DNA from 2 places in the Shewanella sp. DNRA4 genome. Region 1 is predicted to be linked to the other one. Evidence: predicted binding sites of a transcription regulator. Region 1 holds the regulator's gene; the other holds the start of a gene.
What was found. Region 1 encodes FliA, which starts transcription of late flagellar genes. Its sites were predicted from a motif close to CTAAAGNTNNNNNNNNNNNNGCCGATA; they were not measured.

Region 1 (14,060 bases):
CTGCCGATTTCTAATGTGGGATTAACGTTGACCAGCTATCGCGCGTTGGCGGAATGGGGGTCTTATATGTTTGGTGCGGCATTAACTATGTCGCTGTCAGCAATTATCGCGTTATTGGTAGTCAATTTATCCTTTGGGGTTATGACCCGCGCTGCACCACAGCTAAACATTTTTTCGATTGGTTTTCCGATTACGATGATCGGTGGATTGTTAATTTTATGGTTAACCTTAACTCCTGTTATGGCTCATTTCGATGAAGTATGGGCATCGGCACAGCTTTTGCTGTGTGATATTTTAGGGCTTCAGTGTCAAGCCGATGGCATACTTTAACCGGATAGGAACGCGTAATGGCTGAAGAAAGTAGCGGCGAACGCAGCGAGGAACCCACCGGGAGGCGCCTCGAACAGGCGCGGGAAAAAGGTCAGGTTGCCCGTTCCAAAGAATTAGGTACGGCCACAGTTCTGCTTTCGGCTGCAACAGGACTGTATATGCTCGGTCCTGGTATTGCAAAAGCACTTTCCAATGTGTTTGAACGTGTGTTTACCATGGATAGAGCTGCAATTTTTGATACTAATCAAATGTTTAATGTCTGGGGCGTTGTCGGCGGCGAAATAGGTTGGCCGTTGCTTAAGATTATGCTGCTGATTGTGGTGGTGGCATTTATCGGAAACGTGTCCCTTGGTGGAATGAATTTTTCTACCCAAGCCATGATGCCTAAAGCCAGCAAAATGAGCCCGATTGCGGGTTTTAAACGGATGTTTGGCGTGCAAGCCTTGGTTGAATTAACGAAGGGCATTGCTAAGTTTTCTGTTGTCGCGTTGGCGGCATATTTTCTTCTAAATCATTATTTTAATGATATTTTACTCCTTTCTGCCGATCATCTTCCTGGGAATGTCTACCACGCCTTAGATTTACTGGTATGGATGTTTATCCTACTTTGCTCTTCCGTTCTATTCATTGTAGTGATCGATGTGCCATTTCAGATCTGGAACCATAATAAACAGCTGAAAATGACAAAGCAGGAGGTCAAAGACGAGTATAAAGATACCGAGGGTAAACCTGAGGTCAAAGGGCGAGTCCGCCAAATGCAGCGTGAATTAGCGCAGCGACGCATGATGGCCGAAGTTCCCAATGCGGATGTGATTGTGGTGAACCCTGAGCACTATGCAGTGGCGATAAAATATGATGTTAAGCGCTCTGCAGCACCTTTTGTGATTGCTAAGGGCGTCGATGAGGTTGCCTTTAAAATTCGTGAGGTAGCAAGGGCGCATAATATAGCCATCGTTACTGCACCACCACTTGCGCGGGCGATTTACCATACCACTAAACTTGATCAACAAGTCCCCGAAGGCCTATTTACCGCGGTAGCACAGGTACTCGCTTATGTATTCCAGTTAAGGCAGTATCAAAAAGGGCGTGGCCGCAAACCTATCCCTATCCCCGTTAATCAACCTATTCCTGAAGATCTGAAGTACTAGGGCGTGTTGACGTTTCAGGGTTATTTTTGCAGCAGTTTGGCTGGCTTTTATGCAAGGCAAAGTCCGTGCAGTGTAGTTATTCTACATAAACGGACGATAACGCGGCAGAAAAGCCAGCCAAATACTGCCCGAAGGGTTTGTCTGGCAAGCCTTTGCTCTTACTTTCTGTCATAAGAGCCGCTCGTCATTTGAGTAGAATAACTACACATCATTCCTCGTTTCGCGAGCACGTGCTTGCCAGAGCGAACAAAATTTAATCTCGTAACGTCAACACGCTCTAGGAACGATAGATGTTTCAGTATTATTTTTGCAGCCAAATGCAGCCAAATGCAGCCAAATGCAGCCATCAGGAATCGTCTTGTAAGCCCTTACTCTTACTTTCTGTCATAAAAGCTGCTCGTCATTTGAGTAAGACAACCACACATCTTTCTTCGTTTCGCGCCAGAATGAACAAAATATAATCTTGAAATCTCAACAAGTCCTAGTAACGAGTAAATAGTGCTCTAACGTAAAGTTAGCTAGCTACATATTAGCTTCACTACCTGATTGTTAGTTGTTGGCGTGCTTTTTGCTTTTAGGCTGTTATACGTCAAAGTTTAGGTATCTGTGAATGGATGTTAAAGCCTCCCTAGGCCAAGTAAAACAGTTGAAGCTAAGCTCTTTTAAGGGCATAGGTACGCCAGCACTAGTGCTTGCAGCATTGGCGATGATTGTACTGCCAATTCCCCCGTTTCTACTCGACATCTTATTTTCCTTTAACATTGCTTTAGCCTTGATTGTGCTTTTGGTCGCGATTTACACCGATAGACCTTTAGACTTTGCTGCCTTTCCAACCGTTTTATTAGTTGCGACACTGCTTCGACTTGCACTTAACGTGGCATCGACCCGTGTGGTATTACTCGAAGGTCACAACGGTGGTGATGCGGCGGGTAAGGTGATTGAGGCCTTTGGCTCCGTAGTGATTGGTGGTAACTATGCCGTTGGTCTAGTTGTATTTATCATTCTGATTATTATCAACTTTGCTGTTGTTACCAAAGGTGCTGGCCGGATTGCTGAGGTGAGTGCTCGCTTTACCTTAGATGCGATGCCCGGTAAGCAAATGGCAATTGATGCTGACTTAAATGCGGGCATTATTAATCAAGATCAAGCCAGAACCAGACGGGCTGAAGTCACCCGCGAAGCTGACTTCTATGGCGCAATGGACGGTGCGTCTAAGTTCGTTAAGGGCGATGCTATCGCGGGTATCATGATTTTAGTGATCAACATTCTCGGTGGTTTTATTATCGGGATTGTTCAGCATGGTTTGACATTCTCTCAAGCGGTTGAAATTTAAACCCTCTTAACAATAGGTGACGGGTTAGTCGCCCAAATCCCAGGCTTATTACTGTCAATTGCTGCGGCATTGATGGTAACTCGCCAAAATGAATCTGGCGATATGGGTCAGATGTTGATGAGTCAGATGTTTGACAGTCATAAATCGCTAGGGATTGCTGCTGGCGTATTGTTCGTTATGGGGATTGTGCCTGGAATGCCGCACATGGCGTTTTTAAGTTTCGCCGTTTTAACGGGATGTGCGGCTTATTTTATATTTAAACGTAATGAGGCTAAACGTGCCAAAGCCCTCGAACAAGTCAAAACGGGCCCAACGGAAAGAGCTGAAAGAGAGCCTAAGGAACTTAGCTGGGACGATGTGCATCATGTTGACACTATCGGTCTTGAAGTGGGTTACCGTTTAATCCCCTTAGTCGATAAAGGTCAAGGTGGAGAATTACTCAGCCGGATCAAGGGCGTACGTAAAAAGCTTTCGCAAGAATTGGGATTCTTGGTTCCTGCGGTTCACATACGTGACAATTTAGACCTTTCGCCTAATGCCTATCGTATTTCTCTTATGGGCGTTGTTGTGGGTGAGGCGGATATTCGCCATGACTGCGAGCTCGCCATTAATCCAGGACAAGTGTACGGTAAGTTAGATGGCATTGAGACCCGTGACCCTGCCTTTGGTCTAGAAGCCGTGTGGATTGCCCCCGAACTGCGTGAACATGCCCAAACCTTAGGGTATACCGTGGTGGATGCCGCGACGGTAGTGGCAACTCATATCAGCCAAATATTGACGAATAATGCAGCAAAACTTTTAGGCTACGAAGAAGTGCAACAACTGATGGATATGCTTGCTAAACACTCGCCTAAGTTGGTGGATGGCTTTATTCCTGATGTGATGCCGCTCGGAAATGTCGTAAAAGTGATGCAAAACCTATTAAATGAAGGAGTTTCTGTCAGAGACTTGCGTACCATAGTGCAAACTTTGTTAGAATACGGCACTAAGAGTAACGATACTGAAGTGTTAACAGCGGCGGTGCGTATCGCATTGAAGCGCATGATCGTTCAAGAGATCTCTGGCCCTGAACTCGAAATCCCTGTCATAACTTTGGCGCCAGAGTTGGAACAGATGTTGCATCAATCAATGCAAGCAACGGGTGGCGATGGCCCCAATATCGAGCCAGGTCTTGCGGAGCGTATGCAACAATCCTTAGCGGATGCCGCTCAAAAGCAAGAAATGGTCGGACAGCCTGCCATTTTGCTAACGTCTGGTATGTTACGTGCGACCCTGTCTCGCTTTGTTAAATATACTATTCCTAATCTCAGAGTGATTTCTTACCAAGAAATCCCCGATGAAAAGCAAATACGCATCGTATCTGCCGTCGGCCAGTAGAGGACGCATAAGTGAAGATTAAACGTTTTTTTGCCAAAGACATGCGTGCTGCACTGGCCCAAGTGAAGGACACGCTCGGCTCCGATGCGGTGATTATGTCCAATAAAAAGGTGAACGGCGGTATTGAGATTGTCGCTGCCGTTGACTACGACGAGCCAAAAGCGAAAGCGCCTGCTGCCACTCCGACCTTTATGGATGTGAGTGATGACTTAGTTTCGCTCGGCGCCAAAGCGCCGATCCGCGCTGAAACTAAGCTAAAACCCTCGGCGCCAGCGGACTCACTCCAAGCCTTGCTTGAGAAGCAACAAAATCGTTTAAACCAACAACTCACGCATCAACAACAAGATGCTGAGCTTCCTGCATGGGCTAAAGGATTACAAGCCACCGCAGCTGCGCCTAAAGCTGAGCGCCGTGATATGGGCAATCCCTTCGATAAAAAGTCACAGAGTTCGCAAAAGCAAAATGCCGATCTTGAAGCCATGCGCGACGAGTTATCATCCTTACGTAATTTGTTGACCCATCAGGTTTCAGCATTGATGACTGAGCATAAAAAGCGTATCGACCCTGTCGGTGCCATGCTGGAGTCAAAGTTGTTGGAGGCCGAGTTTTCACCAGCGGTGGCAAACAAATTAGCTGCGCTGAGCCAACACTATACTCCTGCAGAATTAGTTCGTGCACTGCCGCAAAGTCTTGCTAATATGCTTGATAATCAAGGTGATGATATTGTTAAGCAAGGCGGTGTTGTGGCATTAGTTGGTCCCACTGGTGTGGGGAAAACCACTTCCTTGGCTAAACTGGCCGCACGCTTTGCTGCTCACCATGGTGCTGACCAAGTGGCATTGATTACCACAGATCATTATCGTATTGGCGCCTATGAGCAATTGGCCACCTATGGCAAAATCATGGGCTGCCCAGTCAAACAAGCCCATGACCTTGCTGAACTAGAGCAAATTCTGTATCAGTTTAGAAATCGCAAGCTAGTATTGATAGATACCGCGGGTATGGGCCAACGAGATATGCGGCTTTACCAGCAACTTGATAATTTAACTGCAAATAGCAGAATACCTATCCGCAGTTATCTGGTACTGTCTGCCACAGGACAGCGCCGCGTGCTGCAAGATGCTGTAAATCACTTTAAACGCATTCCCTTATCTGGTGTTGTACTCACCAAACTTGATGAATCTGTGTCGTTAGCGGGCGCATTAAGTGTGTTGATCCAAAGTGGATTGCCATTAAGTTATGTTACGGATGGGCAGCGAGTGCCCGAAGATATGAAAGTTGCTGATACTTTGATGCTCGCTGAGCAAGCATTAGCGGCCTTAGAAAACACAGAACAACAATCGTTACCAGACACAGCGTGGTCAGATAATATGACCTGTGCATTTGAGTAGAGTTATGACCCTGGATCAAGCAAGTGGTTTACGTATGATGAATCAACCCTATAACGAAAAAGTGAAAGTAATCGCGGTTACGGGTGGTAAAGGTGGTGTGGGTAAAACCAGCGTATCCATCAATACTGCCGTAGCATTAGCCGAGAAGGGCAAGCGTGTCTTAGTGCTTGATGCTGACCTTGGCTTAGCAAACGTCGATGTCATGTTAGGGATCCGTGCTGAACGTAACCTTTCCCATGTATTGTCTGGCGATGCTGAGTTAGATGACATTATTGTCCGGGGGCCTAAAGGTATTGGGATTGTGCCAGCCACATCGGGTACTCAGGGAATGGTAGAGCTAAGTCCTGCGCAACATGCGGGCTTAATTCGTGCTTTCAGTGAGATGCGCACCCAGTTTGATATTCTCATCGTGGATACTGCCGCGGGGATTTCTGACATGGTACTCAGTTTCTCCCGTGCGTCACAGGATGTGTTGGTTGTTGTTTGTGACGAACCAACGTCTATTACTGACGCCTATGCATTAATCAAAATCCTCAGCCGTGAACACGGCGTCTTCCGCTTTAAAATTGTTGCAAATATGGTGCGTAGTTTACGCGAAGGTATGGAATTGTTTGCTAAACTCAGTAAAGTGACCGACAGATTCTTGGACGTGGCACTTGAATTAGTTGCGACCATTCCATTTGATGAAAATTTGCGTAAATCGGTTCGCAAGCAAAAGTTAGTGGTTGAAGCTTATCCTAAGTCTCCCGCTGCAATTGCTTACCAAGGCCTAGCGAATAAAATTATGAGCTGGCCAGTACCCCAGCAACCTGGTGGGCATTTGGAGTTTTTCGTTGAGCGCTTAGTTCAACGACCAGATTTTCAAGAGGAAAAAACGAGTGAATAAAGCCGCAGCGTATACTTGTTTAGACAATAAAACGTCAATCGTTGAACAGTATGCACCGTTGGTTAAAAGAATTGCACATCACTTGCTCGCCAGATTACCTGCCTCTGTGCAGTTAGATGACCTGCTACAGGCGGGGATGATGGGATTATTAGAAGCATCATCTAAGTTTGATGGCGGTAAAGGTGCAAAGTTTGAAACCTTCGCCGGCATAAGGATCCGTGGCGCCATGTTGGATGAAATCCGCCGTGGCGATTGGGTTCCTCGTTCTGTCCACCGAAATAATCGTCGAGTTGCCCAAGCTATTGATGAATTAGAGCAAGTGCTAGGTCGTGATGCGCGCGACACAGAAATTGCAGAAAAACTTGATATGACGCTCGATGAGTACCATCATATTCTTAACGATGTTTCTGTTGGTAAAATCATAGGGATAGAAGACTTAGGCGTATCACAGGATATACTCACTACAAGTGATGATATTAGCGATGGTACGTTTGAGGTCTTGGCAGAAACCCAGTTTCATTCTGCACTTGTTGAGGCGATAAAATTATTGCCCGAAAGGGACGCGCTAGTGCTATCGTTATACTACGATGAAGCATTGAATTTAAAAGAGATTGGCGCCATTCTTGAGGTAAGCGAGTCGCGTGTTAGCCAGATATTAAGTCAGGCAATGTTGCGACTCAAAGGCAAACTCAAGCATTGGACATAAGTATAATTATTAATTGAGCACTGAATGTCAGCTCACCGGAGGAAACCTTGGACAAGAATATGAAGATTCTCATCGTTGATGACTTTTCGACAATGAGACGTATCATCAAGAACTTGTTGCGAGACTTGGGCTTTAACAACACCCAGGAAGCGGACGATGGCTCAACCGCCTTGCCAATGTTGCAAAAAGGCGATTTTGATTTTGTCGTTACAGACTGGAATATGCCAGGCATGCAGGGGATCGATTTACTTAAAGCCATTAGGGCCGATGACTCCTTGAAGCATCTACCGGTATTAATGGTCACTGCCGAGGCAAAACGTGAACAAATTATTGCTGCTGCACAAGCGGGTGTGAATGGGTATGTGGTAAAGCCTTTTACCGCAGCAACATTGAAAGAGAAGCTAGATAAAATATTTGAACGACTCGCTTAAGCAGGGATGAGCTATGAAGTCACATACATCAGGGCTCATCACGCTCGAGCATGCTCAGCGTTTAGTCGAACTGTTAAGCGCGAATGAACAAAATCAAGCTGATGATTTATTAAGAGAACTGGCAGCTCCTCTTCAGAGGGAACTTTTTGATGAGGTAGGCAAACTCACTCGCCAATTGCATAGCGCTCTTATGGATTTCCAAATCGATAATCGGTTAGTTGAGTTAGCAAATACAGAAATACCCGATGCTAAGGAACGGCTAAGTTATGTCATTGACATGACTGAACAAGCTGCAAATAAGACTATGGATGCTGTTGAGGAGTGCTTGCCGTTAGCGAATGCATTAACCGCGAACATCCAACAAGTGATGCCATCGTGGGACAAATTAATGCGTCGTGAAATTGCCCTCAGTGATTTTAAGGTGCTTTGCCATAACGTTCAGCATTTGATGTCGCGAAGTGAATTGGACTCAAACCGATTACGCGAATTGCTCAACCAAATATTGATGGCGCAGGATTTTCAAGACCTGACTGGACAAATGATCCGCAGGGTAATCGATCTAGTGATGGAAGTTGAAAGTAATCTGGTGTCTATGCTGACGGTGTTTGGTGAGCAGCCAATGATTGAGAGTCAGATTACTCAGAAAAATAATATTGAAGCTGAAGGGCCGATAATGAATGCCGAGCTTCGTCAAGATGTAGTAACAGGTCAAGACGAAGTGGATGATCTGCTATCGAGTCTGGGTTTCTAACTGGGAGTCAATTTGATGGCCTTTGATGTAGATGAAGAGATACTCCAGGACTTTTTAATCGAGGCGGGGGAAATATTAGAGTTGCTTCAAGAGCAGCTTGTTGCCCTTGAGAATAATCCTGATGATACTGACTTGCTAAATGCCATTTTTAGGGGGTTTCACACCGTAAAGGGCGGCGCAGGTTTCCTAAGTTTGACTCCCATGGTTGATGTCTGCCATGAGGCAGAAAACACATTCGATTTATTGCGTACTGGCAAGCGCAGTGTCACAGCAGAATTAATGGATATTATTCTTCAGGCTGTTGATGCAATTAACACCATGTTTGCTCAAACCCAGCAGGGAGAGCAACAAGATCCTGCTGATGCTGCATTACTTGCAAAATTAAAGTTACTTAGTTCTGGTGAGCCTCTGCCGTCAGAATTAGGACAAACTGCGTCAGAGCCTGAATCTATTGCTGAGCCCGAACCCGAGCCCGTTATTGAAACTGTTGTTGACGTTGTCGCAGTTGAAGAGATGCCTGTTGAGGCTGTGAGTTCTTCAAACTCAAGTATTGATGAGATTAATGAAGCGGAGTTTGAGGCTTTGCTTGATGCACTGCACGGTAGTGGAAAAGGTCCCGGTGTGACTAACACTACTAATGCTGATGTTGTGGCAGCGCCCACTGCGTCAATTCCCTCTGTATCAAATACAGCCAAGCCCAAAGTACAACAAGCTACCAGCTCGGGTGATGATATCACTGACGATGAGTTTGAAGCCCTGCTTGATGAGCTTCATGGTTCAGGAAAATTTAATGGCAAAGTAGATACACCTATATCACCTCAGCCTAAGGTTGAAACTGTTGCTGTACCAGTGTCAACACCAACTGCTGTTGCTGTCGATTCAGACGAAATTACTGACGATGAATTTGAGCGTTTACTCGACGAACTTCATGGAAAAGGTGGGGCACCAGCCAAAGCTGTTGCAAAAGTGGAATCTGCGAAACCGACTCCCACTCCTGCCACATCTGCTGCGGCTCCTGCTGTGCCTAAAGCCAGTGTTACTCCGGTAACCCCTCCAGCGGTTAAACCTCAGGCCGAAGTTGCGCTCGCCGAGAAGGCTCCTGTTAAAGCGGCCGCTGCCGCATCAGCAAATGTTCCTCAAGGTGAAACGACCGTTCGCGTAGATACTGCACGACTCGACCAAATCATGAATATGGTGGGAGAGCTAGTATTAGTACGTAACCGTTTGGTGAGTTTGGGCATTAGTCGTGATGACGAAGAGATGTCTAAGGCACTCGCGAATCTAGATTTAGTGACTGCTGATTTGCAAGGCGCGGTCATGAAAACCCGTATGCAGCCAATTAAAAAGGTTTTTGGCCGTTTCCCTCGCGTTGTTCGTGATTTAGCCCGTACGCTCAATAAAGAAATTGATTTAGTGTTGGTCGGTGAAGAAACTGACCTTGATAAAAACTTGGTTGAGGCGCTGGCGGATCCTTTAGTGCACTTGGTTCGTAACTCGGTCGACCATGGTATTGAAATGCCAAATGACCGTGAAGCCTCAGGTAAACCTAGGACGGGGACGATTACTCTATCGGCAAGCCAAGAGGGTGACCATATTCTGCTAAAAATCGAAGATGACGGCGCAGGTATGGATCCCGAAAAGTTAAAACAGATTGCCATTAAACGTGGCGTGCTGGATGAAGATTCCGCTGCGCGTATGACGGACAACGAAGCTTATAACTTGATCTTTGCCCCAGGCTTTTCAACCAAGGTCGAGATTTCAGATATCTCTGGTCGTGGCGTGGGAATGGACGTGGTTAAAACCCGTATCACCCAACTCAACGGTACTGTGCATATTGACTCGATGAAAGGCAAAGGCACCATACTTGAGATTAAAGTGCCGTTAACCTTGGCAATTATGCCAACGCTTATGGTTGATGTTGCGAAACAAGTTTTTGCATTACCTTTATCCAGTGTTAATGAGATTTTTCATCTCGATCTTACCAAAACCAATATTGTTGACGGACAACTCACTGTCATCGTTCGCAACAAGGCCGTGCCGCTCTTCTATCTAGAGCATTGGTTGCATCGAAATAAAACTACCTTCAAACATGGTGACAAGAAACATGGTCATGTTGTGATAGTGCAGTTAGGTATGATGCAGATCGGTTTTGTTGTGGATGCACTGATTGGCCAAGAAGAGGTGGTGATTAAGCCACTGGGAGCCTTGTTGCACGGTACGCCAGGTATGGCTGGGGCAACGATTACATCCGATGGTGGTATTGCGCTTATCTTGGATGTTCCTGGGCTATTAAAGCATTATGCGAAAAATAAAAGTTAGTTCCCAAGTTAAGGAATGGAATGGCCATTAAAGTATTAGTCGTTGATGACTCAAGCTTTTTTAGACGACGTGTTAGTGAAATAGTCAATCAAGATCCTGAACTGGAAGTGATCGCGACGGCTGCTAACGGGGCTGAAGCGGTGAAGATGGCTGCTGAGCTTAATCCCCAAGTAATCACTATGGACATTGAAATGCCTGTCATGGACGGTATCACCGCCGTCCGTGAAATCATGGCAAAGTGTCCAACCCCGATTCTGATGTTTTCATCATTAACCCATGATGGCGCTAAGGCCACCTTAGACGCCCTAGATGCGGGTGCGTTAGATTTTTTACCTAAACGTTTTGAAGATATCGCGACCAATAAAGATGAAGCGATTTTGTTATTGCAGCAAAGAGTCAAGGCTCTTGGTCGTCGTCGAATTTTCCGTCCAGTGGCGCGTCCTAGCGTTGCCCCAATTACCCCAAGACCAAGCTCTGGCTCGGTATTAGGGAATGTGGCCACTCCTGTTCAAAGTGCACCTGCGCCAGTGCGTACGTCACCTGTATCGTCTATTCGTGCTAGTGGTAAGCAATACAAATTATTGTTAATCGGTACGTCGACGGGGGGGCCTGTCGCCTTACAGAAAATTTTGACTCAGTTTCCCGCAAATTATCCGCATCCTATTTTGCTGATCCAACACATGCCAGCCGCTTTTACCCCAGCATTTGCAAATCGTTTAAATGGTTTATGTAAAATCGAGGTAAAAGAAGCGGCAAATGGCGATATTTTGCGTCCAGGTTGTGCGTATCTAGCGCCAGGTGGAATGCAGATGATGGTAGAGCGTACAGGCGTCACAGGCCGAATAAAAGTGCTCGCCGGTAGTGCTGAAATGAATTATAAGCCTTGTGTCGATATCACTTTTGCTTCAGCCTCAAAAGCCTACGGTGGAGATGTGCTTGCTGTAGTGTTAACTGGAATGGGAGCTGACGGCCGAGAAGGAGCACGCATGCTTAAAGCTGCCGGTGCGACCATTTGGGCGCAGGATGAAGCGAGTTGCGTCGTTTATGGCATGCCTCAAGCAGTGGCCAGTGCGGGAATTGCCACTCAATCCATTTCACTGGAGCACATGGCTGAATCGATTTTAAAAGAGTCTGCACGTGGCTAGTAGCAAGTCACAGATAAGCACAAATATTGTGCTTATTATGGTGCTAATGATGATGACGATAGTTTGTCTTGGTGCCTTAAGTTTCGATTATCATCGAAAAAACATAAAATTGCTTGCTGATGTTAAACGCTTAGCATCGACCCAAGTCGTGCTCATGGTGCCTGATGAACAAGCTAAGGTCATTGCTGATTGGCTTGCCACACACCCAGAACAAACTAAGGCTATGCTAAAAATGGTTGCGCCTGGTGAACATAATGCGGTGACTCTTGGGCCTGAAATGCCAGCGGCGGATGGTAATAATATTCCGCCTTTACTTGAAAAAGTGCCTGAGATGGATAAACAACAGTTATCCTCTCAGTCACCTGCTGAATCATCAGTCTCTTTGCGTTTGCAAAATGAAGCAGCATTGACAACAGAGGTTCGACAGGAGTCGACTCAAGTTCCTGTGGTGATTTCGGAAAATGCCGACGGTGTTAAGGTGATAAGTCTGCCTAACGGTGGCATAAGAGTCACGACAAGGGAAGAAGAGTAACGTGGTGGGCCGCGTAATCATTCCACTTGTAAATGGCACAGAATCAACATTTAAGAGGTCAGTGCTTTGAAAGTCTGGACCATAGCGAATCAAAAAGGTGGGGTCGGTAAAACCACTTCGGTAGCAAGTTTAGCGGGAGCACTCGCTAAACGGGGTAAGCGCGTCTTGATGATTGATACCGATCCTCATGCTTCACTCGGTTACTACCTTGGGGTTGACTCAGAAGAGGTGCCCGGTTCTCTTTTTGATGTATTTGTTGCGCACAATCATCTTACAAAAGAGCTGGTTAAATCGCATATCGTACCAACTTTGGTGGATGGTTTAGATTTATTACCGTCGACTATGGCGCTAGCAACACTGGATAGAGCTTTAGGCCATCAAGAAGGCATGGGACTTGTCTTACGTAATTTGCTTGCCCTTGTTGCTGATGAATATGATGTTGCCATCGTCGACTGCCCGCCTGTCTTAGGTGTGCTGATGGTGAATGCGTTAGCCGCAAGCCAACATATTGTCATTCCTGTGCAAACAGAGTTCTTAGCGATTAAAGGGCTTGAGCGCATGGTCAAAACTATGGAAATCATGGGGCGGTCAAAGAAGACTCGTTACAGTTATACCGTAGTCCCAACCATGTTTGATAAGCGTACTAAGGCATCTCCTGCTGCGTTGCAGGTGTTGAGTGAACAGTATGGTGAGAGTCTATGGCGTGATGTTATTCCTGTAGATACTAAGTTTAGAGATGCAAGTTTAGCGCATTTACCCGCCTCCCATTATGCAAGCGGTTGTCGTGGTGTGAAGGCCTATGAAAGATTATTAGATTTTCTTTTAGCTGGGGAGTTTGGCCATGTCAAAATCGGTTGATGAAACTGTTTTTGATTTTTTTGAATTATTATTGCACGAAGATGATAGTGCCTTTGGTGCTTCCCCAATTAAATCTCAAGAAAATGTTGCGACCGCTTTTGATAGCAGTAAAAAAACGGAAACTCAGCAGCTCAATAATGCCATTTTGGCAGAGCATGAGCGGTCTAAAGCGGATGTTAAAGCTACTCTAGAACCTGAAGTACAACCTATTCGGGCAAAAAGCATTGTTACTGTCTCCTCTAAGGAGAGTGCTGAGCCGTTAGTGAATAAACAGTCGCTAGAACGACTGCTTGCGCCAGTGCTAAAAGCGGAAGCTACAGTTGTTGATAAGCCAACGGAGGTTATCGAGCAACCTTTACCAGCACCCAAGCAACCTGTAGTAATAACGGTAGCTGATGTCGATGAGACTGCGAATGTTGCGCCGACGCAAGTCGATAACTTATCGACTGTGCCCGACACTCAAGTCGGCTTTGCGCCTCCAAGTGTGACAAAAGATCTGCAAGAAGTACTCGATGATGAGTTTCAAGTACTATTCTTTAAGGTAGCTGGGTTGACGTTAGCGGTTCCATTAGTCAGTCTCGGTGGTATCGTCAAAGTAGAACGGATTAATCATATTATTGGCCGTCCTTCTTGGTTCCTTGGTGTACAAACTCATCGAGAAGAACAGTTAAATCTAGTGGATACCTGTGCATGGGTTATGCCAGAAAAATACACAGATAAACTGGCGCAATCGGTAAATTATCAATATCTTGTATTATTAGAGGGCAGTAATTGGGGATTAGCTTGTGAGTCCCTGCTTAATGCAGTAAAAATTACCAAATCGCAAGTAAATTGGCGCAGCAAAGCTGGGAAA
Region 2 (16,592 bases), on a different contig from region 1:
ACATCACTCTCTTTATCTTATAGAAGAAAGTCGAAGTCACTCGGCGTGACTTCGAACAAGATGGATTAGAAGCCACCCCAAAGTGTTGCGATAGTGCCTGCAAGTAAGGCGTAGCCAAGGGCAACAGGCATGGTTTTACGAATAATTTCCGACTCTCTACCCGCCATACCTACTACAGTTGCAGCGGCAACCACGTTCATTACGCACATCATGTTACCGGCGTTTGCACCGATACCTTGCAGTGCCAATATCAGCGTATGGTTCATGCCAACATTATCAGCCACACTGTATTGCAGGCTTGAGAACATCATGTTTGAGAACGTCGCTGAACCTGACAGGAAGGCACCAAAAATCCCCACGATAGGCGCCATCCATGCCCATACTGCGCCCATTGAATGGCCCAACATATCGGCTAAGGCCACTGGCATAGAGGCTAGTCCAGCACCATTAGCACCTGAGTTTAAGAAGATTTTCACCATAGGTACTGAAGCACCTAATGAAATAATCGTCGGTAACATTGATTTGCATGAAACACCGATGGATTGCTTAATCGCAGGACTTTTCATTTTGAACAGGAAGAAACCGATAATACACACTGCGACGAAGAAGGCGCCAGGGGCGTATAAGGTTGCAAAGCTCGCTTTAAGCTCAGTACCCATAAGGCCTGTCCAGCTAATGTTGAAACTCGATAACCAAGCTTTCAGTGGCGTGACTGTACGAGATAACACTAACAGCGCAGCCATGATGATATAAGGTGTCCAGGCGGCAATTTGTGAAAACTGGGCTTTCGCTTCGATCTTCACACCTTCTTGGTTGTCATTCTCTGCGAAATCATTCCAAGGTGTTTTAGGCAGTAGGTAGCCCTTACGCGCAACAGGGATCACCAGTGCCATACCGATTAATGCACCAATAACCGATGGGAATTCAGGGCCTGCAAGGTAGTTAATAATCCAGGCGGGGACAGTAAAGGCAAGACCTGCGAAAATCGCAAATTTCCAAATGGCTAAGCCTTCTTTAAAGGATTTATTGCGGCCAAAGAACCCGGTCAGCATCGTCACCATAACCAGTGGAATTAATGAACCTGTGATTAAGTCGATAGTGATCATATGCATTACGATATATCGAGCATAACCTGCATAGGTTCCACCATGGGCAGCAAACTGCTCAGCAGCCATACTTACACCACCTTGGATAAGACCCTGTTCCATCCCAAAGAGCACGGGTAAACCAATTGCCCCAAATGATACGCAGGCTGAGTCGGCAATTAAGGCTACTACGGCGGCGGCGACAGGAGGTACTCCCAGTAATACCAGCAGTGGCGCGCCAATGGCGGCTGGCGTACCAAAGCCAGCACTACCTTCGATAAAGGCGCCGAATAACCAACAAATAATAATCACCTGTACACGGGCATCGGCACTGATGTTAGTGAAGCCTGCTCGGATAGTATCCATTGCACCTGAATATTTCAGAGTATTAAGTAGGAATACCGCACCGAAGATGATGGTTAATGGCGTGATCGCTGACAGCAGTCCTTCAAGAACGGATGCGGCCAATAGAGTGGTATCCATTTGCCAAATAAATACGGCGGCGATGGCCGTAACTACCATGGAAATGGGCATAGCTTTTGACGCGGGCATTCTCAGTAATACAAGAAAGATCATTACACTGAGCACTGGCGTCAAGCTGGCGAGGAGTTGGAGTATTGTCATGCTTGCCTCTACATAAAGTGGTCTGTCTTATTTTTTATAGGAATCTTATTGGTGCTTCGATATCAGAACTTATGGTGGATAAATCAGCAGTATTCACTACTAATAATCACTGTTACGACATTCTGTGGTGTGTACTAGACGCTATTCGGGGTTGAACTTATATGATCTAGATCATTTTGACTGCTGTATGAAATGCTAATTTACAGTGCTGCGGGAGGCTTCTCTCATAGGATTTCTTCAACTGTGACCAATGTCACTTAAAGAGTGGTTTGTATATTCCTATGCTCAGTAATTAATTTAACTTGTATGCTTTTTAGTTATAAAAAATCAGATCTTCACTAAATTAGCGATCAGTATTGCAATTAACTGATCCATTTATTTCATTAATGGGCACTTAATGAATTTTTAAGACAATATTAAGGTGTGATCTATGTCACTCAGATTCTTATTAAAAGGAACGGTGGTTTTTAATGATTTATTTTAAATATATGATTTTTATTATTTTATATCATTTTTAGACTGAGATTTTTAGCGTGATGTAGCTCACACTTTATCGGATGGGGAAATTGAGTGTGAGCAATGTCACTTTATGAAATATGAGTTAATCTGAAATTTAATAACGGTTAATAAAGCTGTTTACAGCAATGCAGCTGCACAACTCCATTTTGTTAACAACTATAGTCAGTCATTATCTCTATTTTTTTATGGTAGGTTGCTTGAGTTAAGCTTCGCATCATCTCATCGTACAAACTCAAAACAACTTACTGCCCCAGCCGAGTTTACTTCGCAACACATGGAAGTAATTATGGCCTTTAGGATGGATAAGCCTAAGTTGCTCAGAGCTGCGGCGCACGATGATCTCATCGCCGGGTAATACCGCTAAATGCACATGGCCATCACAGCTAACCTCAAGGTTTTCGCCATTTTCAGGGGAAACCACCATCTTAATGGTGCTGCAAGCATCGACCACGATAGGGCGGCATGACAAGGTGTGTGGAAACATCGGGACTAAAATTAATGCCTGTAAATTGGGGGTGAGAATCGCCCCACCTGCTGACAGTGCATAGGCGGTTGATCCCGTGGGAGTGGAAACTATCATGCCATCGGCGCGTTGGCTGTACATGAATTGATTGTCAATATAGACCTCAAATTCAATCATGTGAGCGATCTTACCCGGATGCAGCACCGCTTCATTCACCGCGGTATTACTGGCTTTTAGCTGTCCATGGCGATAGACCTCTGCCTCAAGTAAAAAACGGTGCTCGGTATCAAACTCACCATCGAGCACTTTAGCGAGCGCCTCTTCGAATGCATCCGGCGGTAAATCCGTTAAAAAGCCAAGGTTGCCACGGTTTACACCAATCACGCCCACATCGAAGCGTGCCAGTACTCTGGCGGCGCCGAGCATATTGCCATCACCGCCAACGACTATCGCTAAATCACAACGCTCGCCAATCTCTAATAAATCAACCGCCACAATTTGTGGGCCTAACTCAGTTGCTACCCGCTCTTCTACGAGGACTTCATAACCTTGCATTGTCAGCCAGTGGTGCAGACGTTTGAGGGTTTGATTTGTCCCTGGATGATGCGGCTTACCAATTAGGCCAATGGTGTGGAACTTTGTGGTCATATTTATGCTAGATCTGGCCTTAGGCCTTGAAACGTCAAAATTGATCCCCATAATATGCCCAGAGTATTTAGAAACAAAGCATTTTTAGCTGGAGTGAAAATGAGCAACGAGTCGATTAAAGCAGAACAGGATCTGATCCAAGAGGGTGTAGAGTCTGAAGTTTCTACCGAAGAAGCAAGTCTGATTGATGAGCTTACCCAAGCCAATTTCCGTATTGAAGAGCTGGAACAGTTACTCGCTGACGCTTTGGCGAAAGTTGATGAGCAAAAAGATTCAGTAATACGTGCAGCTGCCGAAGTGGATAACATTCGTCGTCGTGCTGCGATGGATGTAGAGAAAGCCAATAAGTTTGCTCTGGAAAAATTTGCCAACGAATTGCTGCCAGTGATAGACAATATGGAGCGAGCGCTGCAAGGTACTAATCCGCAGGATGAAACCACTAAAGCTATCTATGAAGGTGTTGAGTTAACACAAAAGAGTTTGTTGACCGCTGTGGCGAAATTTGGTGTAAAACAAATTGATCCTCAAGGACAAGCCTTCAACCCTGATCAACATCAAGCGATTGGTATGCAACCAAGTGCTGAATTCCCAGCCAATACTGTGATGTTAGTGATGCAAAAAGGCTATGAACTGAATAGCCGTTTATTGCGCCCAGCCATGGTGATGGTGTCTCAAGGTGGCCCTAGCCAAGAGTCTGCTTCGATTGATATTGAAGCGTAAGCGATAAAACGTTAAACCAATAAAAAGGACTGCAGATGCAGTCCTTTTTAGTTTAAAAATTTTATTGTAAGTTAATCAGTAGCTTATTTTTCATAAACTGGGAGCAAGCTCCCTTGAGCTTAATTGGCGAGATAGGCATTAATCTGCGCTAACATGCCTTCGGCATCGAGTTGTAAGTCATGGATCACTTCTTCTGGTGATCCATGTTTAATAAACTCATCGGGCAAGCCAATTTGTAGTACAGGTTTAGGCATTTTAAGCTTTTGCAGAAGCTCTAGCACACCTGAGCCAGCGCCGCCCATAATGGCGTTTTCTTCCACTGTAACTAGCACATCGTGGGTTTGCGCCATCTCTTTCACTAAATCCACATCCAGCGGTTTCACAAAGCGCATATCGACCACTGTTGCATCTAAACTCTCTGCGGCAGTGAGTGCTGCGGCTAAGGTAGTCCCGAAGTTAAGCATCGCGATACGTTTGCCTAAACGCTTAATCACCCCTTTACCAATTGGCAGCGCCGTCATGGCTTCAACTTGAGTTGCACCTGTTGCACTACCTCTTGGATAGCGTACTGCGCTTGGGCCTGCATCATAGCAATACCCGGTATACAGCATCTGGCGACATTCATTTTCATCCGATGGCGCCATAATCACCATATTTGGGATACAGCGCATAAAGCTTAAATCGAACGCCCCTTGATGGGTTGGGCCGTCGGCACCGACAATACCTCCACGGTCAATCGCAAATAGTACGGGTAAACGCTGCAATGCGACATCGTGGATCAGCTGATCATAGCCGCGTTGCAAGAAGGTCGAATAGATTGCGACCACAGGTTTATAGCCCTCACAGGCAAACCCTGCACCTAAGGTCACCGCATGTTGCTCGGCAATGGCTGCATCAAAATATTGTTTTGGGAAGCGCTGCGAGAACTCCACCATACCCGACCCTTCACGCATGGCAGGGGTAATGCCTAAGACTTTTTCATCCTGCTCAGCGATATCACATAACCATTTACCAAACACTTGAGAGAAGGTTGGTAGTCCCGGCTTAGTCGCTGGCTTCTTAAATTGTGATGGGTCAAATTTAGGGACTGCGTGCCAGCCGATAGGATCTTTCTCGGCTGGTTCATAGCCACGACCTTTTTTGGTCATAATGTGTAGCACTTGTGGCCCCTTTAGATTGCGCATATTGCGCAGGGTTTCCACTAGGGCATCGACATCGTGGCCATCAATAGGGCCGATATAGTTAAAGCCTAACTCTTCAAACAGTGTGCCAGGAACCACCATGCCTTTGAGGTGTTCTTCGGTGCGCTTGGCCATTTCTTTGATAACAGGCATGCCCTTGAGTACTTTCTTGCTGCTTTCACGAATCGTGGTGTAGAAGCGGCCTGACATCAATTGGGCTAAGTGATTGTTGAGTGCGCCGACATTTTCTGAAATCGACATTTCATTATCGTTTAGCACCATCAGCATATCATTGTGCAAATCACCCGCGTGGTTCATTGCCTCGAACACCATGCCGCCTGTCATTGCACCATCGCCAATCACGGCAACCACTTTACGGCCTGCCTGTTCTTTTTCGGCGGCAACGGCCATGGCTAATGCGGCACTGATGGAGGTGCCTGAGTGTCCTACGCTAAAGGTGTCATATTCACTTTCTTCCCGCCAAGGGAAGGGGTGTAAACCGTTCTTTTGCCTAATGGTGTGCATTCTATCACGGCGACCAGTGAGGATTTTATGGGGATAGGCTTGGTGACCAACATCCCAAATCAAACGGTCAAACGGGGTGTTATAGACATAATGCAGGGCAACAGTCAGCTCGACAGTGCCAAGCCCTGAGGCAAAATGTCCGCTGGACATGCCAACGGACTTAAGAAGGAACTCCCGCAACTCATCGGCCAATTGGGGTAATAGGGCCTGTGGAAGCTGGCGGAGTTCATTAGGTGTGTTGGCCTGTGCCAACACCGGAAACTGAGAAATGTCCAAACTCATAGCGAGATACTTCGTCTCTTTTTATATTCTTCGCTCAATAATATAGCGGGCGAAGTCTGCAATTAACTGGCTATTGTATGGCAATTTAGCCAGCGCTGATAGTGCCTCTTGGATCAGTTGCGCGGCGGTATCTTTTGCGCCTTGCAGTCCAAGTAGTTGCGGAAAAGTACTCTTATTTGACTCGGCATCTGAGCCTTGAGGTTTGCCGAGTTCTTCCGTGGTGGCAATAATGTCCAGAATATCGTCTTGGACTTGGAAGGCAAGTCCTACGGCATGGGCAAATTCCATCATAGTCTGATATTGATCTTTTGGCGCGTTCGCGGCGATCAAGGCTAACTCAACGGCGCAGCTGATCAGCGCCCCTGTTTTCATATTATGCAGTTGAGTTAATGCTTTAAGATCAATGTGCTTATCGGTGGAGGCTAAGTCGATGGCTTGACCGCCGCACATCCCCCGATAACCAGAGGCTTTTGCCAATGCTCTGACCATAGCGATATGTTGCTCGCTGGTAATCCCTGGCACGGCTTCAGTCACAATCTCAAAAGCTAAAGTTTGTAGTGCATCCCCAGCAAGAATTGCGGTGGCTTCATCGAAAGCGATATGCACTGTGGGTTGACCACGGCGAAGTGCATCATCATCCATAGCGGGTAAATCGTCATGGATTAACGAATAGGCGTGGATGCATTCAATCGCGGCGGCGCAGGCATCGAGTTTTTCAAGTGCTACGCCAAACATTTGCCCGACACTGTAAACCAAGAAGGGACGAATGCGTTTTCCCCCTAAAAGGGCGCCATGGGTCATCGCGGCTTTTAACTGAGGAGCTGTATCTTCGAGTGTACTAAAACGTTGTTTTAATTGGTTATCAACTCGTAGTTGATATTCTTTTATTGCATTGACTAACACGCTTATTCGCCCTCAACGGCATAGGGAGAGAGGGGCGCATTTTCATCCTGCTTGAGTAAAATGGCCACTTTTTGCTGAGCTTGTTCAAGTTTTGCCTGGCTGTTACGCACCAGATTGATGCCTCGTTCAAATTGTTTTAACGCATCATCGAGAGAGACATCGCCCTGCTCTAACTCAGCAACGATGCGCTCGAGTTCACCAAGGGATTCTTCAAAACTGAGATTTTCGGGTTTCTTTGCCACGTTAATAATTCCTTTGAAAGAGCGGACACAAGGTATATCAGGGCGGCTCAAGGGTCAAATTCAGTCGATGGATATTTGCTCGATAGCACGCTTTGTTGCTGAATTTTTTTCAGAAAATAGAAATTGCCGCTAAACTTGCTTAGAGCTTGTCCGATAAATGACAATAGTAGCATTATGCTTATAATCATCTTAAGACATCATAAAATAAGGCTTGGGTTAAGACCAAAGTGTTAACCGTTGACGGATGACATTTAGTGTTATTTTGCCAATAGAGTCAGTATCATGTCGTTTATACAGAATATTGAGGAGCCGTTGTGGATTTAGCTACAGTTATTGGACTAGTCGGGAGCTTTGGTTTTATCCTTTGGGCCATGGTAACCAGCGGCGGCATTGCAATTTTTATCGATATTCCTTCCGTCTTTATCGTGTTTGGTGGCTCCTTCTTTGTCGTGATGATGAAATTCAATTTAAAACAGTTTTTAGGTGCGGTAAAAATCGCAGTAAAAGCCTTTATGTTTAAAATTGATAAACCTGAAGATCTTATTGAACAATCAGTGACGATGGCTGATGCGGCGCGTAAAGGTGGATTTCTTGCTCTTGAAGAAGCACAAATTTCCAACAGTTTTATGCAAAAAGCCGTCGATATGTTAGTGGATGGTCATGACGGTGAGGTGGTACGTGCCGCGCTTGAAAAAGATATCGCCCTCACCGAAGAGCGCCATCGCAACGGCATCGCCATTTTCCGGGCTTTTGGTGATGTAGGACCCGCGATGGGGATGATTGGTACCCTAGTGGGCTTGGTGGCGATGTTATCCAATATGTCGGACCCGAAATCGATTGGCCCTTCAATGGCGGTTGCGTTGTTAACTACCCTATATGGTGCGGTAGTGGCTAACATGGTGTGTATTCCTATCGCCGATAAATTAAGCCTTAGAATGGGTGAGGAAATGCTAAACCGTAACTTGATTATGGATGCGGTATTGGCGATTCAAGATGGCCAAAACCCTCGAGTAATTGAAGGCTTTTTGAAGAACTATCTTGCTGAAAAACAGCGGAAAATCGATACAACGGACGGAGAGTAGCCCATGGCTAAGTGCAACTGTCCACCGCCCGGAGCACCACTCTGGTTGGCAACATTTGCCGATTTGATGTCCCTCTTGATGTGTTTCTTCGTGTTGCTGCTGTCATTCTCCGAAATGGATGTGATGAAGTTTAAGCAGATTGCAGGTTCGATGAAGTATGCATTTGGGGTACAAAACAAAGTCGAAGTCAAAGATATTCCTAAGGGGACGTCTGTGATTGCCCTCGAGTTCCGTCCTGGTCGTCCCGATCCCACGCCGATTGAGATCATCAACCAACAAACCAATGAAATGACCGAACCCACGTTGGATTTCCAAGCGGGGGAAGATGATAGTGCGGGTGGGGTACAACAACAGAACGGTTCGCAGCGAGGTGGCGAAGCAACGGCTACAGCCCAAGAAACCGCAGATGCAGTGAAGGCCGAGGCTGCGGCAGCGCAGGATAAGATTAATCAGCAAGTGAAAAAAATGGCGCAGGAGCTCAATAAAGAGATCACCGATGGGGCGATTGAAATTGAGTCACTTGGACAGCAAATTATTATTCGCATCCGTGAAAAAGGTTCATTTGCCTCAGGCTCTGGTTTCCTACAACCGCGATTTAAACCAGTGGTGCGTTCGGTGGGGGAGTTGCTCAAAGATGTGCCGGGAATTATCACCGTATCGGGTTACACCGACGATATGCAGATAAGTGATGAGCTCTATAGCTCAAACTGGGATCTCTCCAGTAAACGTGCTGTAGCTGTGGCTGATGTGTTATTGCAGGTCAAGGGTTTTGATCCTAAACGGATGAAAGTGGTCGGTATGGCCTCAAATAATCCAATTGTTTTAAATGATTCGCCTGAAAATCGCGCGCGAAATCGTCGAGTTGAGATTGCGATTGAACAAGGTAAAGCAAAAGAATCCGAAGAAATTCAAGTAGGTAAATAGCTTTTAATCCAAATCAGTTATTTGATAAAAACGCCGTGACTTGCTCACGGCTTTTTTATTTGGGCTTTTTTGACTATAAGTTCAACTGTGCGTAAGCGCACGCCACGAGCAGCCCTAGTGTGGAAACAGGTGCGCCAATCGCCGTGAGTTTGTTATAATCCGGCGATTATTCTTTTAACCAATTTTGCTGTTGCCAAAATTGCCCGCGGAAATCCCATGAAGTTTATTGTAAAGCTGTACCCAGAAATCATGATGAAGAGTAAGCCTGTGCGCATGCGCTTCACTAAAATGCTTGAAACCAACATCCGTAACGTGCTCAAAAAAGTTGATGAAGATGCTAAAGTGCAACGTCAATGGGACCGTATTTGGGTAAAGGTGCCAAATGATAAACCTGAATTAGCTCAGGCCTTTGGTGAGCGTTTAGCTTGTATCCCTGGGATCGCCCACGTAGTGCAAGTGGATGAATACAGCTTTACCTCTGTGGATGATATTTATCAGCAAGTGTTGCCCGTTTATCGCGACCAAATTGCCGGCAAAACCTTCTGTGTACGCGTCAAGCGCACTGGTAATCACGATTTTAACTCTATTGAAGTAGAGCGTTATGTCGGTGGTGGCTTAAACCAGTTTACCGATGCGATTGGCGTGCGCTTAAAGAACCCCGAAGTCACTGTTAACCTCGAAATCGAGGGCGATAAACTGTATATGGTGACTAAGCGTATCGAAGGCTTAGGCGGTTTCCCAATGGCAACGCAGGAAGATGTGTTGTCGTTAATTTCGGGCGGTTTTGACTCGGGCGTATCGAGTTATCAATTTATTAAGAAGGGCGCTCGTACCCATTACTGTTTCTTCAACCTAGGCGGCGCGCAGCATGAGATTGGCGTTAAGCAGGTTGCTTACCATTTGTGGAAAACCTATGGTGAATCCCACAAGGTGAAGTTTGTGTCCGTGCCGTTTGAGCCTGTGGTGGCCGAGATTTTAGAGAAAATCGACAATGGTCAAATGGGCGTGGTGCTCAAACGGATGATGATGCGCACCGCGGCACGTATTGCCGAGCGTATGGGCATTCAGGCGATTGTGACTGGTGAAAGCTTGGGTCAAGTGTCGAGCCAAACCTTAACCAACTTAAACGTGATTGATCGTTGCACCGATATGTTGATTTTGCGTCCGCTGATCACTATGGATAAGCAAGATATTATCAATGAATGCCGTCGTATCGGCACCGAAGATTTTGCTAAGTCTATGCCGGAATATTGCGGGGTGATTTCACAAAAGCCGACTGTTAAAGCGGTACTGGCTAAGGTGGAAGCGGAAGAGACGAAATTCTCTGAGGATTTGATTGACCGTATCGTAGAGCAAGCCGTGGCCATTGATATCCGGGAGATAGCAGAACAAATGAATACCCGTATCACTGAAACTGAGACCGTTGTTGCTATCGACACCAATGAAGTGGTGATTGATATTCGCGCCCCAGAGGAAGAAGAGAATAAACCGCTGGAGATTGAAGGCGTGGAAATCAAGCGCATTCCTTTCTTCAAATTAGCGACTCAGTTTGCCGATCTCGATAAGCAAAAGACTTACCTGCTGTACTGTGAGCGTGGCGTGATGAGTAAATTACAGGCACTTTACCTGATTGAGCAAGGTTATCACAATGTTAAGGTTTACCGCCCTTAAGCGATAGCCAGCAAAGCGTATGCAAGGTCAAACCTCAGGTTTGACCTTGATATGCAGCAATCTACGGGATTACGAATACAAAAAAGCCGCATTGGAATGCGGCTTTTATGTTATTGCGAAGCAGTGCAATTTACTCGGTTTTGACCACTTGCTGTGCTGGTAACACCTCATCGGCAATCAATAAGGTGGGATCTTGCAGCGCTTCTTGGTGCATTTTTTCCATCGTTGCCGTCAGTTCGGCATTGATACTTGTTTGTAAATCACTGGTGTCGATAATAATTTCGGCATTGATAACATTAGCGTAGACATTGGCACTGAGTGCGCTGACTAACACTAACGCAAAAGCAGATTTTAAATTGAACATAGTCGCCTCCGGGCTGACAAAGTATTGCTGTCAGACATTCCCATCACCCGTTCGAGATTGTCCAACTCATGTGTTTCGTTGGCGCAAAATTTAATCAAAAACGCTGGCCTTTACAAACGATTAAATGTAACAATACGGATTAGAAAAACTAATTAAAAATTGAGATAGAGATCACTATGTCAAGACGCTTACCACCACTGAATGCGGTTAAAGCATTTGAGGCCGCCGCACGGCATTTGAGCTTTACTCGAGCGGCTGAAGAATTGTTTGTGACTCAGGCTGCGGTGAGTCATCAAATTAAAGCGCTGGAAGACTTTCTCGGATTAAAATTATTTCGCCGAAAAAATCGTTCACTGCTGCTAACCGAGGAAGGCCAGAGTTATTTTCTCGATATTAAGGACATCTTTATTCAATTGGCTGATGCGACCGATAGGCTGCTCGCACGTAGTGCTATTGGTTCGTTGACCGTGAGCATGTCGCCAAGCTTTGCGATTCAGTGGCTGGTGCCGCGTCTGTCCAAGTTTAGTGAAAAGAATCCTGATATTGACGTACGGATCAAGGCGGTGGACACAGAGGCCAGTTCCTTAACTGACGATGTTGATGTCGCGATCTATTATGGTTTAGGCAATTGGCCTGGGCTGCGGGCCGATAAACTTCGCAATGAAGTGCTTATTCCTGTGTGTTCACCCATGCTGTTAAATGGCCCTAAGCCGCTGTCAAAGCCGGAAGATTTAAAACACCATACATTGCTACACGATATGAGTCGCCACGATTGGCAGGCGTGGTTTAGACAATGCGGTATTACCGATATCAATGTTAACCAAGGTCCAATTTTCAGTCATTCTTCCCTCGTCTTGCAGGCAGCGGCTCATGGTCAAGGTGTGGCGTTAGGTTATAGCGTGTTGGCTCGGCCCGATATTAAGGCGGGACGACTGGTATGCCCATTTCAAGAAGTGCTAGTGAGCAAAGATGCTTACTACCTCGTTTGCCAACAGAATCATGCCGAGCTGGGTAAAGTGGTCGCGTTTCGTGAGTGGATGTTAGATATGTTTGCCGAGGAGTCACGCAGTGAGTTGTTGCCCGGATAATCCGTTGGTAAATGTTGCACTAAGTGCCCATGTGTTAGAAGGTGAACCCTCAGAGATCTTGATTTTATTTGCGCATGGCGCGGGAGCGAATCGAGACTCAGACTTTATGTGCCAAATGGCCGCAGGTCTTGTCGACAAGGGCTTTCAAGTGATACGTTTTAATTTTCCCTACATGCAGGCTAATGCCATGGATGGTAAAAAGCGACCGCCAGACAGGGCACCAAAGCTGCTTGCCTGTTTTAGCGAGATGCTCGATGTGGCGCACGCTCAGCCTAAGGTTAAGCGGGTGGTCTTGATGGGCAAATCCATGGGCGGACGCATGGCGGCGTTACTGGCTTGTGATAGCGTACAAGCCAGCCGTATCGATAGGGTTATTTGTTTAGGTTATCCCTTTATTCCGCTTAAGGGCGGTGAGCCTAGGTTGGAACCCCTGAACGACTGCCAAGTGCCCGTGTTAGTGCTGCAAGGGGAGCGGGATAAGTTTGGCGGCAAGATACAAATCCCCACTTGGCCACTTAACAGTAATATTCAAATTGAATACTTAGCCGATGGGGATCATAGTTTTGTCCCAAGAAAGTCGTCAGGTACGACTGAAGCGGCTAACCTTGCACTGGCTGTTGATTTATCAGCAAAATTTATTGGCTAATGTTTCTTCTTGATATGACGTAAAGTGCTCAGAGTCTGGATTAACGGCTCGGGCGTCATCCGTTGTAAAGCCTATTGGTTTTTGGAGGTTAAAATGCGTAAAGGATTGTTGTTACTCGCCGCGGTAAGCGGATTTTTTGCGGTCGCGCTAGGTGCTTTTGGTGCCCACGGTTTAAAAGCCGTTGCGCCCCCTGAGTTGATTGAAGTGTTTAATCTTGGGGTGCAATACCACTTCTACCATACCTTTGCCTTGATTGTGGTGGCTTTTGCGGGGCAGTGGTTAACCTCACGTTTACTCGATTGGGCGGCGTATTTATTTATTGCGGGTATAGTGCTGTTTTCTGGGTCGCTCTACGGTTTGGCGCTGGTCGGCAGCAAATGGTTTGGCCCTATCACGCCGATGGGCGGCGGCTGTTTCCTCTTAGGTTGGTTATTGCTGGCCGCGGCCGTATGGCGCCATAAAGTGGTGGATGGTAACGAGTCATAATGCTTGTATGGCGCAGCCACTGCGCCGTGCGTCCACGCAGCCAATAGCACAAAAGCCCGATAGCAAATCGGGCTTTTGTGTATTGAAATTGCTATACTGGCGCCCAAATCGATAGTCGGCCATGTTTATGGCTTGGATTTCTTAAGGATCTCCATGAAAAACCTATTTTTATTTTGCCGTGCAGGCTATGAGAAAGAATGCGCAGCAGAAATCCAACAGCGAGCGGCTGAGCTCAATGTGGGTGGCTTTGTTAAGGCCAACAATAACGATGCCTATGTGGTATACCAATGTTTTGACGATGATGGCGGCGATACCTTGGCCAAGCAACTGTCGTTAGATTCGCTGATCTTTGCTCGTCAGATGTTTGCCGCGAGTGAACTGCTAGCCGATTTGCCCGAGTCTGACCGTGTCAGCCCGATTGTGGCAGCGCTCAGTGAGGTGAGTAAAGCGGGCGAGCTGAGGGTTGAAACCCCTGATACCAATGAAGCAAAAGAGCTGTCGGCATTTTGCCGTAAGTTTACTGTGCCTTTACGCCAGCATTTGAAAAAATCCGGTAGTTTACTTGCTCAGGAAAACCCTAAGCGTCCGATTATTCATGTGTGTTTTGTTGGCCCAGGACGCGCCTACGTTGGTTATTCCTTCAGCAACAACAGCTCACCCTATTTTATGGGGATCCCGCGTCTGAAAATGGCCGCCGATGCACCAAGTCGCTCAAGCCTGAAACTCGATGAAGCATTCGCGCAGTTTGTGCCTAAAGAAGCGCAGGAAGAGCGGGTTCGCAGCGGCATGAATGCGGTGGACTTAGGCGCTTGCCCAGGTGGCTGGACCTATCAGTTAGTGCGTCGTGGCATGATGGTCTCCGCGGTCGATAATGGCCCAATGAACGAAAAACTGATGGAAACCGGACAAGTGAAACATTTCCGTGAGGATGGTTTCCGCTTCGAGCCACAGCGTAAAAACATTTATTGGTTAGTGTGTGACATGGTTGAAAAACCGGCGCGTGTAGCCGAGCTGATTGAGGCTTGGGCCATCAATGGCTGGTTTAAAGAAGCCATTTTCAACCTCAAGCTGCCGATGAAGAGCCGTTATAAAGAAGTGATGGCGATTTTGAATACCATGCAGGAAATCCTCAAGGAAAACGGCATCAACGAATTCCAGTTGCAGTGTAAGCACTTATACCATGACCGCGATGAGGTGACGGTGCACTTATGGCTTAAGCCTAGCCAGCCTTGGAACTAATCTACGGTTTTTTACCGTTCTGTTAGTGAGTGAAGCCCCAAGTCATGTTTGGGGCTTTTTATTTGGCTGTTCTGCTAGGGCGTGTTGACGTTTCGAGATTAGATTTTGTTCGTTCTGGCAAGCACGTGCTCGCGAAACGAGGAATGATGTGTAGTTATTCTACTCAAATGACGAGTGACAAAGAGCAAGGGCTTGCCAGACGAACCCTTCGGGCAGCATTTGGCTGGCTTTTCTGCCGCGTTATCGTCCGTTTATGTAGAATAACTACACTGCACGGACTTTGCCTTGCATAAAAGCCAGCCACATTGCTGCAAAAATAACCCTGAAACGTCAACACGCCCTAAATGGCGGCCATAAAAAACGCACCCTAAGGTGCGTTTTTTGTTTCGCGCAAAGCGATTATGACAGACGGTCAAGCACCGCTTGAGTGAAGTCAGTCGTACCGTGGGTGCCGCCTAAATCGCGAGTCGTACGGTCGCCTTCTTCAATCACTGCCGATACGGCTTTACGGATCATGTCGGCTTTATCTGCCATGCCTAAGTATTCCAGCATTTGGATAGAGGCTAAGATCACAGAGGTTGGGTTTGCGAGGTTTTTACCCGCGATATCGGGCGCGCTGCCGTGAACCGCTTCGAAAATCGCTGCATCACGGCCAATGTTGGCGCCGGGTGCCATACCTAAACCACCGACTAAACCGGCACACAGATCCGACAGAATGTCACCAAACAGGTTGGTGGTCACGATGACGTCGAAGTTTTCTGGGTTCATCACTAACTTCATGCAAGTCGCATCGACGATCATTTCTTCAGTTTTGATGTCTGGGTAGCGAAGGCTCACTTCGCGGGCCACTTTCAGGAACAGACCTGAAGTTGACTTCATGATGTTTGCTTTGTGCACGATAGTGACTTTCTTGCGGTTTTCTTTACGGGCCAGTTCGTAAGCGAAGGTCGCGATTTGCTCAGCGCCTTGGCGAGTGACGATACTGGTCGCTTCTGCGGTGCTGCCGTCTTCAGAAACCTTTTGACCGTGGCCTGAGTACATGCCTTCGGTGTTTTCACGCACTGTGATGATATCAATGTTTTCATAACGGGCTTGAGTGCCTTTGAAAGACAACACTGGGCGCACGTTCGCGTACAGGCCGAATTTCTTACGTAATGTCACGTTGATAGAGGTAAAACCTTCGCCTACTGGTGTCGTCAGCGGGCCTTTGAGGGTGATACGGTTTTTTTCGATCAGTTCTAAAGTACGCTGCGGAAGTAGTTCGCCTTGCTTCTCGAGAGCGGTTAAGCCTGCATCGGCAAATTCATATTCAAAATCACAACCAGCTTTATCAAGAATTTTTAAGGCTGAATCAATAATACTTGGGCCAATTCCATCACCTGGAATTACGGTTATCGTTCTTTTTGACATGGAGAAGTCCTTCCACGGTTCGTCGTTACTGCAATTGTCCGACCCGGGATCAGCCGGGTAACATGACTATGAATTTGGTATTTTTTCTCCCTATTATTTTAACCGTGTTTGGTCAAACTTCACAGGAATTAGTGAGCAATATCACGATTTTTTATTGGGTAAAACTTGTAAAAATACTGGGTTATAACGATGATGGAGAGCCAATGGTTAAAAAAGTCTACTTTAGTCTAACAACTACATAAAAGAGGAAGACATTGAAGTTATTACCTATCACATCGCTAGTGCTGTTATCCCTCGGAATATTGCCGCATGCCCATGCTGAAACTAGCACTAAACCGCTTACCCTGACCGACATTATGCATTTTGAGTCCCTCGAAAAGCCCGTTATCGCTGACAATGGTCAGGTGCTGGCGGTTGAGGTGGCGCCGGATCGTGGCGATAGCCATGGTTTAATTAAAAATCTGCAAACAGGAAAAGACTTTCAGATTGA

Region 2: pomA (flagellar motor protein PomA) is a predicted target of FliA. The motif match lies at 7,322-7,348, and genes of this name have one in related genera.

Annotation. Positions count from the first base shown of each region.
Region 1 is NZ_JABAIP010000008.1:73,539-87,598, reverse strand. It holds gene fliR (flagellar biosynthetic protein FliR) at 1-330, shown strand, start outside; gene flhB (flagellar biosynthesis protein FlhB) at 348-1,478, shown strand; partial or broken gene flhA (flagellar biosynthesis protein FlhA) at 2,089-4,188, shown strand; gene flhF (flagellar biosynthesis protein FlhF) at 4,200-5,579, shown strand; gene HG547_RS10250 (MinD/ParA family protein) at 5,584-6,465, shown strand; gene HG547_RS10245 (RNA polymerase sigma factor FliA) at 6,458-7,171, shown strand; gene cheY (chemotaxis response regulator CheY) at 7,219-7,602, shown strand; gene HG547_RS10235 (protein phosphatase CheZ) at 7,616-8,353, shown strand; gene HG547_RS10230 (chemotaxis protein CheA) at 8,369-10,672, shown strand; gene HG547_RS10225 (chemotaxis response regulator protein-glutamate methylesterase) at 10,693-11,817, shown strand; gene HG547_RS10220 (membrane anchored protein in chemotaxis locus) at 11,855-12,349, shown strand; gene HG547_RS10215 (ParA family protein) at 12,416-13,207, shown strand; gene HG547_RS10210 (chemotaxis protein CheW) at 13,191-14,060, shown strand, end outside.
Region 2 is NZ_JABAIP010000002.1:380,104-396,695, forward strand. It holds gene HG547_RS03595 (L-lactate permease) at 66-1,709, opposite strand; gene nadK (NAD(+) kinase) at 2,461-3,339, opposite strand; gene grpE (nucleotide exchange factor GrpE) at 3,439-4,059, shown strand; gene dxs (1-deoxy-D-xylulose-5-phosphate synthase) at 4,179-6,047, opposite strand; gene ispA ((2E,6E)-farnesyl diphosphate synthase) at 6,069-6,950, opposite strand; gene xseB (exodeoxyribonuclease VII small subunit) at 6,953-7,192, opposite strand; gene pomA (flagellar motor protein PomA) at 7,507-8,274, shown strand; gene HG547_RS03630 (flagellar motor protein MotB) at 8,278-9,198, shown strand; gene thiI (tRNA uracil 4-sulfurtransferase ThiI) at 9,415-10,869, shown strand; gene HG547_RS03640 (hypothetical protein) at 11,000-11,233, opposite strand; gene HG547_RS03645 (transcriptional regulator GcvA) at 11,410-12,321, shown strand; gene HG547_RS03650 (alpha/beta fold hydrolase) at 12,302-12,967, shown strand; gene HG547_RS03655 (DUF423 domain-containing protein) at 13,061-13,453, shown strand; gene rlmM (23S rRNA (cytidine(2498)-2'-O)-methyltransferase RlmM) at 13,607-14,692, shown strand; gene HG547_RS03665 (isocitrate dehydrogenase) at 15,092-16,102, opposite strand; gene HG547_RS03670 (prolyl oligopeptidase family serine peptidase) at 16,357-16,592, shown strand, end outside.